One region of the Candidatus Arsenophonus phytopathogenicus genome, then DNA from elsewhere that is predicted to be linked to it. Evidence: predicted binding sites of a transcription regulator. Region 1 holds the regulator's gene; the other holds the start of a gene.

Region 1 (6,014 bases):
TCCAATTACGTTGTACAACAACACCTGCCATGGTTTGTTTTATACCAACGTACGCAAGCCAGGATGCATATACATCAGGCAATCCATCAATAAGACCGGTTTCATGAAATCCACCGACTCTATCATCACCATTTGTTGCCACCAAAAAATAAAGCTGAGGCAGATCGGCCTCGTCACAGATCCATAATACTGAGGAGGCATTAGCTCCACCAAAAGTATAAGCGGTTGGAGGAACAACAATAGAAGCGAGTAACGAACCAACCGACTAAAAATAAGTATCAGTAAGATTGACCCGACCAAAAAGCATCTGAGCGGAACGATTATCCTCAGTTTGATAAACACCCGTTATTTTACAATTTGCGTTCACTGATAACGATATAGTAAAAAGGGGGGCGGTTAATAAACCTGTTCTTAACCAATAAGAAATATATTTCATCATCTTACTCCAGGTGCGGGTTAACGTTGAACACACATAGCTGTTAATTTTGTAATAGGCTGTTTATCTGATGCATGACCCATACGCGAGTAATCTAGATAACAACGTTCGGAAACCGCCTCACCCCATTTTAATAGTAAGATACCGGAATCTTGTTCCGTTCTGACATACATTTGATTATTTTGACCAACCATGCCAATCACATTATTTTCTTGGTCAAAAACTTCAGTACCAATAGGGAGAGCAGCATGACCGGCTAACTGTGCTTTAATCAATAAGGCATAACCTGCACGGGTTTTAAACATGACTTTAACCGCAGCACCGGCGTACGGCGCAACTTGTTTTTCGTTCTCGTTTAATTCAAAATCTTCCGCCATTCCCTGTGGATCAATAATAATTTTATTGTAACGATATGTTGTTATAGATGGGGCCAATGCGTAACCATTATCGTCAATCACTGCTTCTTGAGCATTCAATACAGAGGCACCAGACGCCCCCTTACTAGGTACTTCCAAAGTATCAAACTGCGAGACCAACATATTTGGTTTGAAAAAATGATTTTTACGTTTTTTTAATCGGTCTTCTATTAATTTAAAGTCTCCTTCAAGGTAAAGAAATGACAAATGTTGGTTTCCGTCTCTTAAAATATCTCGATATTTTTTTCAACGCGGAACAAACAATCAAAGAAACCTTATTTGTTCTCTGCATAGCAAAAATAGCATCACTCAATGCCTTAAGCCAAGGCAGTCAATCAGAATCATTCAACGCATGTCCATCCCACATCTTTCTAATATTGGCACTTGGATGCAAAAAATCACCATCTAAAAACGCAGCTCCTATTTTTTGAGCAATCCCACTCGCAACTGCTGATTTACCACTACCTGATACCCCCATAAGTATAAAAACATGGTGTATTTTTTTGCTATCACACATTATTAACTCCTTTAAAAATCAAGCAATATATAAAATGTTACTGATAATTTTCAGTTATAAAAAATAATATAATAGAATTGTGATAAGAATCTCAGTGAAAGAGGGAAGCGTGAGCGCAAGTAAAATTTGTTATCCATTTTATAACCCTTAATTTAAATAACTTATATTAATTCACTAGATAATCAAAATTAATAATCTTAATTTCTACTCAATATTTATTCCATTTTCCAATTAAGTATCAGTTTATCGCAACAGGAAATAAAAAAGCATTATTACAAAATAGTAAAAGATATTATTTATTTTAGAACTATGGTAGATATCAAAAAGTATAAATACGATAATGTCATTATTATAATGATCTTCACCTTAGGATAATTCATGACAAAGCAAGATCAGGAAAAAATACTGTCCCAGGCAAAAAAAATATGCCAAGCGCGTAATGTACGTTTAACACCCCAAAGAGAAGAGGTATTACGCCTTATAGCAGCCCAACCTTGTACTATTAGTGCTTATGATTTGCTTGATTTATTTAGAATTTCTGAACCTCAAGCTAAACCACCGACTATTTATCGTGGCCTGGAATTTCTCTTAGAACAAGGTTTTATACACAAGATAGAATCAACAAATAGCTATGTTATTTGTCATCATTTTGAGGATCCTAAACATACCTCAGTTATGCTAATTTGTGATAATTGCGGTAGTGTTGCCGAAAGTAATGGCCAAGCGGTAGAAACTGCTATTTTAAAATTAGCCAAACAGACTGGTTTCCAGTTGTCCCATACCGTTGTTGAAAACCATGGGTTATGTTTACCCTGCAACAAAATTGAGAAAAAACAGTGTCAAAGCTAAGCATTATTAGGCTGAAATAGTGATATAAAAGCCGGCGGCTCATACAACCGGCCTTTATTAAAAAAGCAATAAAAATTTAAAAATAGTTTACTTAATACCCATCAATCAAAAAATCAAACAAACTAGGAAATAATATTATATTCAATAAATTAAGCTGAATTTACTTAAAAAATTAATTAGAGCTAAAAGTTTAACTAAAATGAGTTACTACTACGAATAATACCAACAGCTAGTCCTTCAATAGTTAGGGTTTGTGTCCGCAAATCCACAATAATTGGCTCAAATTCAGGATTTTCAGCAATTAATTCAACTTTACTACCCACTTGCTTGAAGCGTTTAACCGTCACTTCATCATCAATACGCGCTACAACGATTTGTCCATTATGTACCTGCTGGGTTTTATGTACAGCAAGTAAATCCCCATCGATAATTCCAATATTTTTCATGGACATGCCATTAACACGCAATAAAAAATCAGCACTAGGTCTAAAAATAATAGCATCAATCCGATAATGATTCTCGATATGTTCTTGAGCAAGTAAGGGTTCTCCTGCCGCCACCCGACCAATAAGTGGTAATCCTTCATCCTCATGTTCTTCTTGCAGTAGCCGGATACCGCGAGACGCGCCAGAAACAATTTCTATCACCCCTTTACGCGCCAAAGCCTTTAAGTGTTCTTCTGCTGCATTTGGTGAACGAAAACCTAAACTTGATGCAATTTCAGCGCGTGTCGGCGGCATACCCGTTTGCGAAATGTGTTCACGCACTAAATCATAGACCTGCTGCTGCCTCAACGTTAATTCTTTCATTTCGCCCCCTATTTATTCGCATCCACACATTGTCACTGTAAGTATATACAGGTATATTAAGATTTAAAACCAATAAATGTGTAAAACCCTATTTTTATAACTAGCTCACGAAATAATGATTACCAATTACAACTGACCAAATAAAAATTGCTAAACAAATTGAAATAAAAACCGCCGCCGAGCCGATATCTTTCGCTTTAGCAGAAAGCTCATGCAATTCTGTACCAATTCGATCAACCACTGCTTCAATCGCACTATTTAATAATTCAACAATAGCGATCAATACCATTGAGCTAATAAGTAATAACCGTTCAATCCATTGCACATCAAGTAAAAAAGCCACAATAATGGCAATAACCACCATAATTGCTTCTTGTCTAAAAGCGGCTTCACTCTTCCAGGCTGCTCTTAACCCCTTCAGCGAATAACCAGTTGCTTTAATAATTCGGATTAAGCCGGTTGTTTGATTTGCCATAAAATTTACTCTCTAGGTTTAAATAAATGTGGGATTTAATATAATTATTATCTTTTAAACAGATATTAATTACTATTTCTGATATGCTTTGGTAGGATTCAAATAAGAGGCTATCGCTCATCTATGTCATTTTGGCGTAAAATTTACTATAATCTATTAGATTTACCAATGAAATTGTTGGTAAAAAGTAAGCTCATACCAGCAGATCCAATTAAAGAATTGCGTCTTGATACGACACATCCTTTTCTATATGTATTACCTTATCATTCTAAAACAGATTTATTGACCTTACGGCAACAATGTTGTTCTATTGGCTTACCTGATCCACTCGAGCCGATTGAAATAGACGAAATTAAATTACCTGCCTATGTCTTTATCGATGATGGCCCGCGTGTATTTCGTTATTATTCGCCAGATCCACGTAAAGATTCAGTAAAAACATTTACTGCTTATCTTGATCTTCATTGCCATAATCCCGAGCTAAACATTCAGATGCTACCCGCATCAGTAATGTTCGGTCGAGCGCCTGGTCGAGAAGGCCACTCGCCAGCACCTCCGTTACGTTTACTGAATGGTATCCAAAAATTCTTTGCCGTTATCTGGCTAGGACGTGACAGTTTTGTTCGTTTTTCTCCCACTGTCTCTTTACGCCAAATGGCTGGCGAATATGGTACTGATAAAATTATCGCCAATAAACTTGCCCGAGTAGCTCGAATTCACTATTCACGGCAACGATTAGCTGCGGTTGGCCCCAAACTCCCTGTACGCCAAGATCTATTCAATAAACTGTTAACTTCAAAAGCGATAGAAAAAGCAGTTGAAGATGAAGCTAAAGCAAAAAAAATCTCCCTTGAGAAGGCAAAACATAATGCGATTGCCATGATGGAAGAAATTGCCGCTAATTTTTCCTATGAAGCGATCCGCATTACTGACCGCGTACTTAGTTGGACATGGAATCGACTCTATCAAGGAATTAATGTGCAACACGCCGAGCGTGTACGCCAATTAGCACAAGATGGCCATGAAATTGTCTATATTCCTTCTCATCGTAGTCACATGGATTATCTATTATTATCTTACGTGCTTTATCATCAAGGTTTAGTTCCGCCTCATATCGCCGCAGGTATCAACCTTAATTTTTGGCCGGCAGGGCCAATTTTTCGTCATTTAGGTGCTTTTTTCATTCGTCGCTCTTTCAAAGGCAATAAACTTTACTCGACCATATTTCGTGAATATCTCAGCGAATTATTTGCGCGTGGCTACTCAATTGAATATTTTGTTGAAGGTGGCCGCTCTCGAACAGGCCGACTACTGGAACCAAAGACTGGTACGCTGTCGATGACCCTGCAAGCAATGCTACGAGGTGATTCACGTCCAATTACCATTGTTCCAATCTACATAGGTTATGAACATGTATTAGAAGTTGCGACCTACGCTAAGGAACTAAAAGGGGCAGCAAAAGAGAAAGAAGGGTTTTTCTCAATGTTAAGAGGTCTACGCAAATTGCGTAAACTAGGCCAAGGCTATGTTAACTTTGGTCAACCGATTGCACTAACTCAATATTTAAACAAACATGTTCCCGAGTGGCGTCAATCTATCGATGCTATTGAGCTCCAGCGTCCAACTTGGTTAAATTCAACCGTGACTCGGTTAGCTCATAAAATCATGGTTAGAATTAACAATGCTGCTGCGGCTAATGCAGTCAATTTATGTTCAACTGCTTTGTTAGCTTCGCGCCAACGTGCATTAACCCGTGAACAATTAATTGAACAAATCGAATGTTACCTCCAACTATTAAGAAATGTGCCTTATAGCGATGATAGCACGACACCCAGCAAAACTGCTGAGCAACTATTAGAAGACGCCTTGCAATTGGATAAGTTTGAAGTCGACGAGCATGACAGCATGGGCGATATTGTAGTATTACCTCGAGAAAATGCTGTATTGATGACTTATTATCGAAATAATATTATGCATTTGTTGGTTTTGCCTTCTTTGGTAGCCAATATCGTATTACATAATGAAAGTGTTCAACGCCAGGAAATTGGTGATCAAATTGCACTCATTTATCCATTCTTAAAAGCAGAACTGTTCATGCGATATAGCATAGAAGAATTACCTGAATCTATCGATATTCTGCTGAATGAATTGGCGCGTCAACAACTAATATTATTAACAGTAGAGGGTGTTGTAACTATCAATCCCAGCTCGTATTCGCCCTCTTCAGCTTTTAGCTGCTGGTATTAAAGAAACTCTACAGCGCTATGCGATTACACTTTCGCTACTGAGTACGATACCTAAAATTAGCCGAGGAATATTAGAAAAAGAGAGCCGTATTCTTGCTCAACGACTATCTGTACTACATGGTATCAACGCGCCTGAATTCTTTGATAAGGCGGTTTTCTCCACACTGGTAAATACATTAAAGCAGGAAGGTTATATTAATAGAGAAGAAGATGCGATTATCATCGCCAATGCACAACGGCTTTATCGTATTATCGCTAAATTAATA
Region 2 (6,014 bases), 210 kb from region 1:
CACCTTACTTACTATGTGTGCAAGCCAGGGATTATCAGCAAGTATGATAGCTGGCGTGATTGTTAACCGTACACAACAAGAAACACCAGATAAAACATTATTACGCCAAACAGAAGGGAATGTTTTAGGGATCGTGGTTGATGCTGTTCGCCGGTTATTAAATTAATAAGTGCTGCAGGTTTGGCTAATTTTTCGATAAAACGAGTATAACTAATTGTTATTTTTATGAAAATAGAGATAAATTTATTTTATATCTTTTTTTATTTAATCGCTGTTTTTATTTGTATTAAGTGATTCTCGTTTTATTTTTTATCGAATGTATTCAGTAATTTTTATTTTGATAAATTAACGGATAATTTTTGTTATTTGGTATTTTTTAGTAAACTAATGAATGTTAATAGCCGGATAATAGCATAGAATAAAATAACTTAGATTTAATATTTTGTAAGTTAAATTTGCCGCATTATTATATTTTAATCTGACAATAATTTACATTATTGGCTGCATAATAACGAATGTTTAACTGAAATAGGAATAATAAATTGACATTGTCAGAGATTATTAATGTTATTACCGAATTTGCTCGTGACCATCAAATATTAGCTATCTTTATTGTTTTTATATTAGCTTTTGGTGAATCGTTAGCCTTCATTTCATTATTACTCCCCGCGACAGTGATTTTGCTTGGTTTAGGCGCATTAATTGGTGATAATGGGCTCACTTTTTTACCAATATGGTTAGCTGCTGCCTGTGGTGCTTTTTTGGGCGAGTGGTTATCTTATTGGTTTGGTTTTCATTATAAGAACAGCGTACGCCATATGTGGCCAATTTCTCGTCGTCCTGAAGTGCTCGATCAAGGTCATCTTTTTTTTGAACGTTGGGGAGTATGGAGTGTTTTTATCGGCCGTTTTTTTGGTCCCTTAAGGGCGGTAATTCCCTTGGTAGCGGGCATCTGTGCTATGCCTAAACATTATTTTCAACTCGCTAATTTACTTTCTGCTATGGTCTGGGCATTTGCTATTTTAGCGCCAGGGGCATTTGGTTTATCTTGGCTTGCTCGGTGGATGGGGTAAAATAGCCGTTAAATTTCATCCTGGTGCTATTTGTTGACCAAAATAAGCAAAATTTATTCTGGACATTTATACAGTATACCACTAAGTTACTTTATAAAATAAAGACTATTTTAAGGAAACCAAGGTGGATATTCAGTTATTATATGCAATTATTGGCTTTCTTACCGGCACACTCTTTGGTGGTAGTTTAATTTGGCTAATTATCGTGCAAAAAATGAATAAAAAAGAATCTGAATTGCGAGATTTTTACAGTATCCAAGCTAGCTATGAGGAAAAAATTACCCATCTTGAATATTGGAAAATTGAGTGTGAGCACCGTGACCAAGAATTAAGGTCACAAAGGGAAATTAATCGTAATCAAGAAGTTGAACTACGTGAAGTCATGACTCGGCTTGAAGAGACACGGCTGGCTTTTGAAGAGAAACAGAGGCTGTTACTCAATAGTGAGCAGCGGTTAAATGTTCAATTTGAGAATTTAGCCAATCGTATTTTTGAACAAAATGAACGTCGAGCTTCTGAGCAGAACCGTCAAAGTTTAATTGCACTATTAACTCCTTTCCGCGAACAACTAGACGGTTTTCGCCGTCAGGTACATGACAGTTTTAGTCAGGAAGCGCGTGAGCGCCATACTCTAGCTCATGAAATTCGTCAACTTCAGCAATTAAATGCAGAAATGGCAAAAGAAACGATTAATCTGACTAAAGCGTTAAAAGGAGATAATAAAATTCAGGGAAATTGGGGTGAGACAATTCTCTCTCGCATATTGGAAGCTTCTGGGCTAAGGCAGGGGCATGAATTTGAAACTCAAGTCAGTATTAATACCTCCAATAGTCGTTATCAACCTGATGTGATTATTCGTCTACCACAAGGTAAAGATGTTGTTATTGACGCCAAAATGTCATTGACAGCTTATGAGCACTATTTTAATAGCGAAGATGAGCAACAGCGGGCAACGGCATTACGAGGGCATGTTAATTCAGTACGCAATCATATAAAAGAACTTGGCCGAAAAGATTATCATCAATTAAATGGGTTAAGATCGCTGGATTATGTATTAATGTTTATTCCACTCGAACCGGCTTATTTGATTGCTTTACGCGAAGCGCCTGAACTTATTGACGAAGGTTTGACGAATAATATTTTACTCGTTTGTCCTTCAACTTTATTGGTGGCAGTTCGTACAATTAATAATTTGTGGCGTTATGAACGACAGAGTCAAAATGCACAAGTAATTGCCGAGCGTGCTGCTAGAATGTATGACAAAATGCGGTTATTTGTCGATGATATACAGGTGTTAGGTCAGAGCTTGAACAAAGCACAGGTGAATTATCAATCGGCGATCAAAAAATTAGCGGAAGGAAAAGGTAATTTGATTAGCCAGGCGGAAAGTTTAAAAGAATTAGGAATAGAAGTTAAACGCCCGATTGATATTGAATTTAGCAAACAGACTGCTAAATCATAATTAAGAAGAATCGTTAGATCGTAAATAAGATCTTACAATAAACATGATTACAATTTCGATTATTTTAATGATTAAATGAGCGCAAATTATGGTAGATCCAATTAAAGAAAGCACTGATTTTGGCTTTCGCAAAGTAGCCAAGGATGAGAAGGCGGATTTGGTTGCTGCTGTTTTTCATTCGGTGGCTGCCAAATATGATCTTATGAACGATCTGATGTCATTAGGGATCCATCGAATCTGGAAACGTTTTACGATAGAAGCCAGTGGTGCTCGCCGTGGGCAACATATTTTAGATCTCGCTGGTGGCACTGGAGACTTGACCGCTAAATTTGCCAAAATAGTTGGCGAAAAAGGTGAGGTTATTCTGGCTGATATCAACGATTCTATGCTGAAAATGGCGCGCGAAAAGCTCCGCGATCGAGGTATTGTTGGTAATGTTAATTATGTTCAGGCTAATGCTGAAGAACTACCTTTTCCTGATAACTACTTCGATTGTATAAGTATTTCTTTTGGCCTGCGCAACGTTACTGATAAAGATAAAGCGCTTAAATCAACGTTTAGGGTGTTAAAACCTGGTGGTCGTTTATTAGTATTAGAATTTTCAAAACCGATTTTTTCAGCATTAACTAAAGCTTATGATGTCTACTCTTTTCATATTTTACCCCGAGTTGGTCAAATGATAGTCAAAGATGCTGATAGCTATCGCTATCTGGCTGAATCTATTCGCATGCATCCGGATCAGGACACTTTAAAAGCAATGATGGAGTTAGTCGGTTTTGAACAAGTTTTTTATACCAATATGAGCGGTGGAATTGTGGCCCTACACAGAGGGTTCAAATTTTAAGATGGATACCCCGTCAACCAAAAGCTATTCAAAAATCCCGCTATTACATGACGGAATTGCTTCCTTTTTACAGCTTATGTTGAATAGATTTTTTTATCAGGAAGTGGCGTTGAAATCAGCCAGAGTAAGGTTGGTTGGCAAAGTGTTGGCGATTGATTTAAAAGAATTATCTCAACCATTGATATTTATATTCTCTGAGCAACGAGTTGATGTAGTAAACCAGTGGCCAACACCGGCAGATTGCGTGATAAAAACCGCGTTAGTGACCTTGAGGCATCTTAAAGATAAACAGCAACTTTCGACTCTGATCAACGACGGTAGGGTTGTTATAGAGGGTGATATGCAAGTTGTGCAGCATTGGTCTGCATTACTAGATGCGACTGAATGGGATCCTGCTCATTATCTTGCTCCTTATGTCGGTGATGTTGTTGCCGAAGGGGTGAGTTGTTGGGTTAAAAAAGGTATAGTTGGAATAAATGGGTTGCTAAAGCAACAAAAAAAACAGTTTAAAAATGTATTGGTGGAAGAATGGCGAATGTCTCCTAATACATTGGAAGTTCTAAGTTTTGCTGATAAGGTTGAGAAGGTGGCGGCAGATATTTCAGCACTGGAACAACGTTTAGCTAAATTGGAGGAAAAATATGAGACCAGGAGAAATTAAACGTCTCTATTTTATCGTTCGAGTATTTCTAAATTATGGTTTAGATGAACTCATTCCCAAAATTAAATTTACTTTACCCTTAAGGATTGGACGCCGTTGTTTTTTTTTGTTATCAAATAAGCATAAAGACAAATCCCTTGGTGAACGTTTACGTTTAGCTCTACAAGATTTAGGCCCGGTTTGGATTAAGTTTGGTCAGATGTTATCTACTCGTCGCGATCTTTTTCCAACGATAATTTCTGATCAGTTAGCGTTATTACAAGATAAAGTGGCTAGTTTTGATGGCCGATTGGCTCGCCGACATATAGAACAGTCATTAGGTGGTTCACTTGAAACCTGGTTTGATGATTTTGATGAGGTGCCCTTAGCCTCGGCATCGATTGCTCAAGTACATACTGCAAAATTAAAACAAAATAATAAACAAATTGTAATTAAGGTTATTCGCCCAGGTATATTGCCGGTTATTAAAGCCGATATAGGCTTGATGTATCGGCTGGCTAATTGGCTCCCTCTTTTCCCGGATGGACGACGTTTACGTCCACGAGAAGTTGTTCGAGAGTATGAAAAAACATTAATTGATGAATTAAATTTGTTGCGTGAGGCGGCGAATACTCTCCAATTAAGGCGTAATTTTGAAAATAGCTCCATGCTTTATATTCCTGAAGTCTATTCAGACTACTGTCGGGAAAATGTGATGGTTATGGAGCGTATTTATGGTATTCCAGTTTCTGATATTAACGCGTTACAGAAACAGGGAATTAATATGAAGTTATTAGCTGAACGCGGAGTAAAAGTCTTTTTTACCCAAGTTTTTCGCGATAGCTTTTTTCATGCTGATATGCATCCTGGTAATATTTTTATTAGTCGAGAACATCCTGAAGATCCGCAATATATTGGTATTGATTGTGGTATCGTCGGTTCGCTAAATAAAGAAGATAAACGTTATTTGGCAGAAAATTTTATCGCTTTTTTTAATCGAAATTACCGTAAGGTAGCTGAATTACATGTTGATTCGGGATGGGTACCACCAGATACTAATGTAGAAGATTTTGAATTTGCCATTCGAACCGTTTGTGAGCCAATTTTTGAGAAACCGCTAGCTGAAATTTCTTTTGGTCATGTTTTATTCAATTTATTCAATACCGCCCGTCGTTTTAATATGGAGGTTCAGCCTCAGCTAGTATTACTGCAAAAGACTTTGCTCTATATTGAAGGATTGGGAAGGCAGCTTTATCCGCAACTAGATTTGTGGAAAACAGCTAAACCTTTTCTTGAAGATTGGCTACATCGACAAATGGGTTTAGTCGCGATTATTAGTGCGTTTAAGGAAAAAGCACCTTATTGGGCAGAAAAAATGCCAGAAATTCCCGATCTTATTTACGGAGCGCTTAAGCAGCATAAATATTTACAAGATAGTATCGATAAATTCACAGTCCAGCTACAAGGGCGACAAGTAAAGCAAAGACAAGGCCAATATTTACTAGGAATTGGAGCAACTTGCTTGTTATGTGGTACTTTATTGCAGATTTTCGATTCAAAAATTGCTGCTATTGGGTTTATATCTTTCGGTATAATTTCATGGGCTATAGGATGGTATCGAACAGGTAAAATTGGCTAAAGTTCGTCTTTAAACACATTTATCTTAGGCTCTGCATGTTTCTTAGATAAAGTTAGTTGTATATAATATGGTTATACATAGTTGAACCTAATTTCGTAGAGGTATATATCAATGGGAACAACAATTGCTATGGCTACATTTGGTAGTCCCGGTCAGCTTCTTATTATTGCTTTACTGGTTGTTTTAATTTTTGGTACTAAGAAGTTACGCTCACTCGGCTCAGATTTGGGGGAGTCATTGAAAAACTTCAAAAAAGCGATGAGTGATGATCACAGTAAAACTGATGATACTAACGAAGCAGAAAAACAGCATACTGATGCTGATTTTGAACCCAAAAATATTACTGAGAAAACAAC

What was found. The regulator LexA, encoded in region 1, represses DNA repair genes until DNA is damaged. The targets are predictions, from matches to a motif close to TNCTGTATGTACATACAGNA.
Region 2: a site for LexA is predicted at 1,130-1,149, ahead of rmuC (DNA recombination protein RmuC). Genes of this name have one in related genera too.

The regions. Positions count from the first base shown of each region.
Region 1 is NZ_JBUIOB010000017.1:473,693-479,706, forward strand. Features, by position in the region: partial or broken gene AC01GB_RS05805 (fimbrial protein) at 1-241, opposite strand, end outside; gene AC01GB_RS05810 (hypothetical protein) at 266-439, opposite strand; gene AC01GB_RS05815 (FimD/PapC C-terminal domain-containing protein) at 457-894, opposite strand; partial or broken gene AC01GB_RS05820 (gluconokinase, GntK/IdnK-type) at 910-1,369, opposite strand; gene zur (zinc uptake transcriptional repressor Zur) at 1,748-2,218, shown strand; gene lexA (transcriptional repressor LexA) at 2,413-3,027, opposite strand; gene AC01GB_RS05835 (diacylglycerol kinase) at 3,128-3,502, opposite strand; partial or broken gene plsB (glycerol-3-phosphate 1-O-acyltransferase PlsB) at 3,626-6,014, shown strand, end outside.
Region 2 is NZ_JBUIOB010000017.1:262,480-268,493, reverse strand. Features, by position in the region: partial or broken gene udp (uridine phosphorylase) at 1-166, shown strand, start outside; gene AC01GB_RS04645 (DedA family protein) at 543-1,073, shown strand; gene rmuC (DNA recombination protein RmuC) at 1,198-2,535, shown strand; gene ubiE (bifunctional demethylmenaquinone methyltransferase/2-methoxy-6-polyprenyl-1,4-benzoquinol methylase UbiE) at 2,624-3,379, shown strand; gene AC01GB_RS04630 (ubiquinone biosynthesis accessory factor UbiJ) at 3,381-4,040, shown strand; gene ubiB (ubiquinone biosynthesis regulatory protein kinase UbiB) at 4,021-5,658, shown strand; gene tatA (twin-arginine translocase TatA/TatE family subunit) at 5,770-6,014, shown strand, end outside.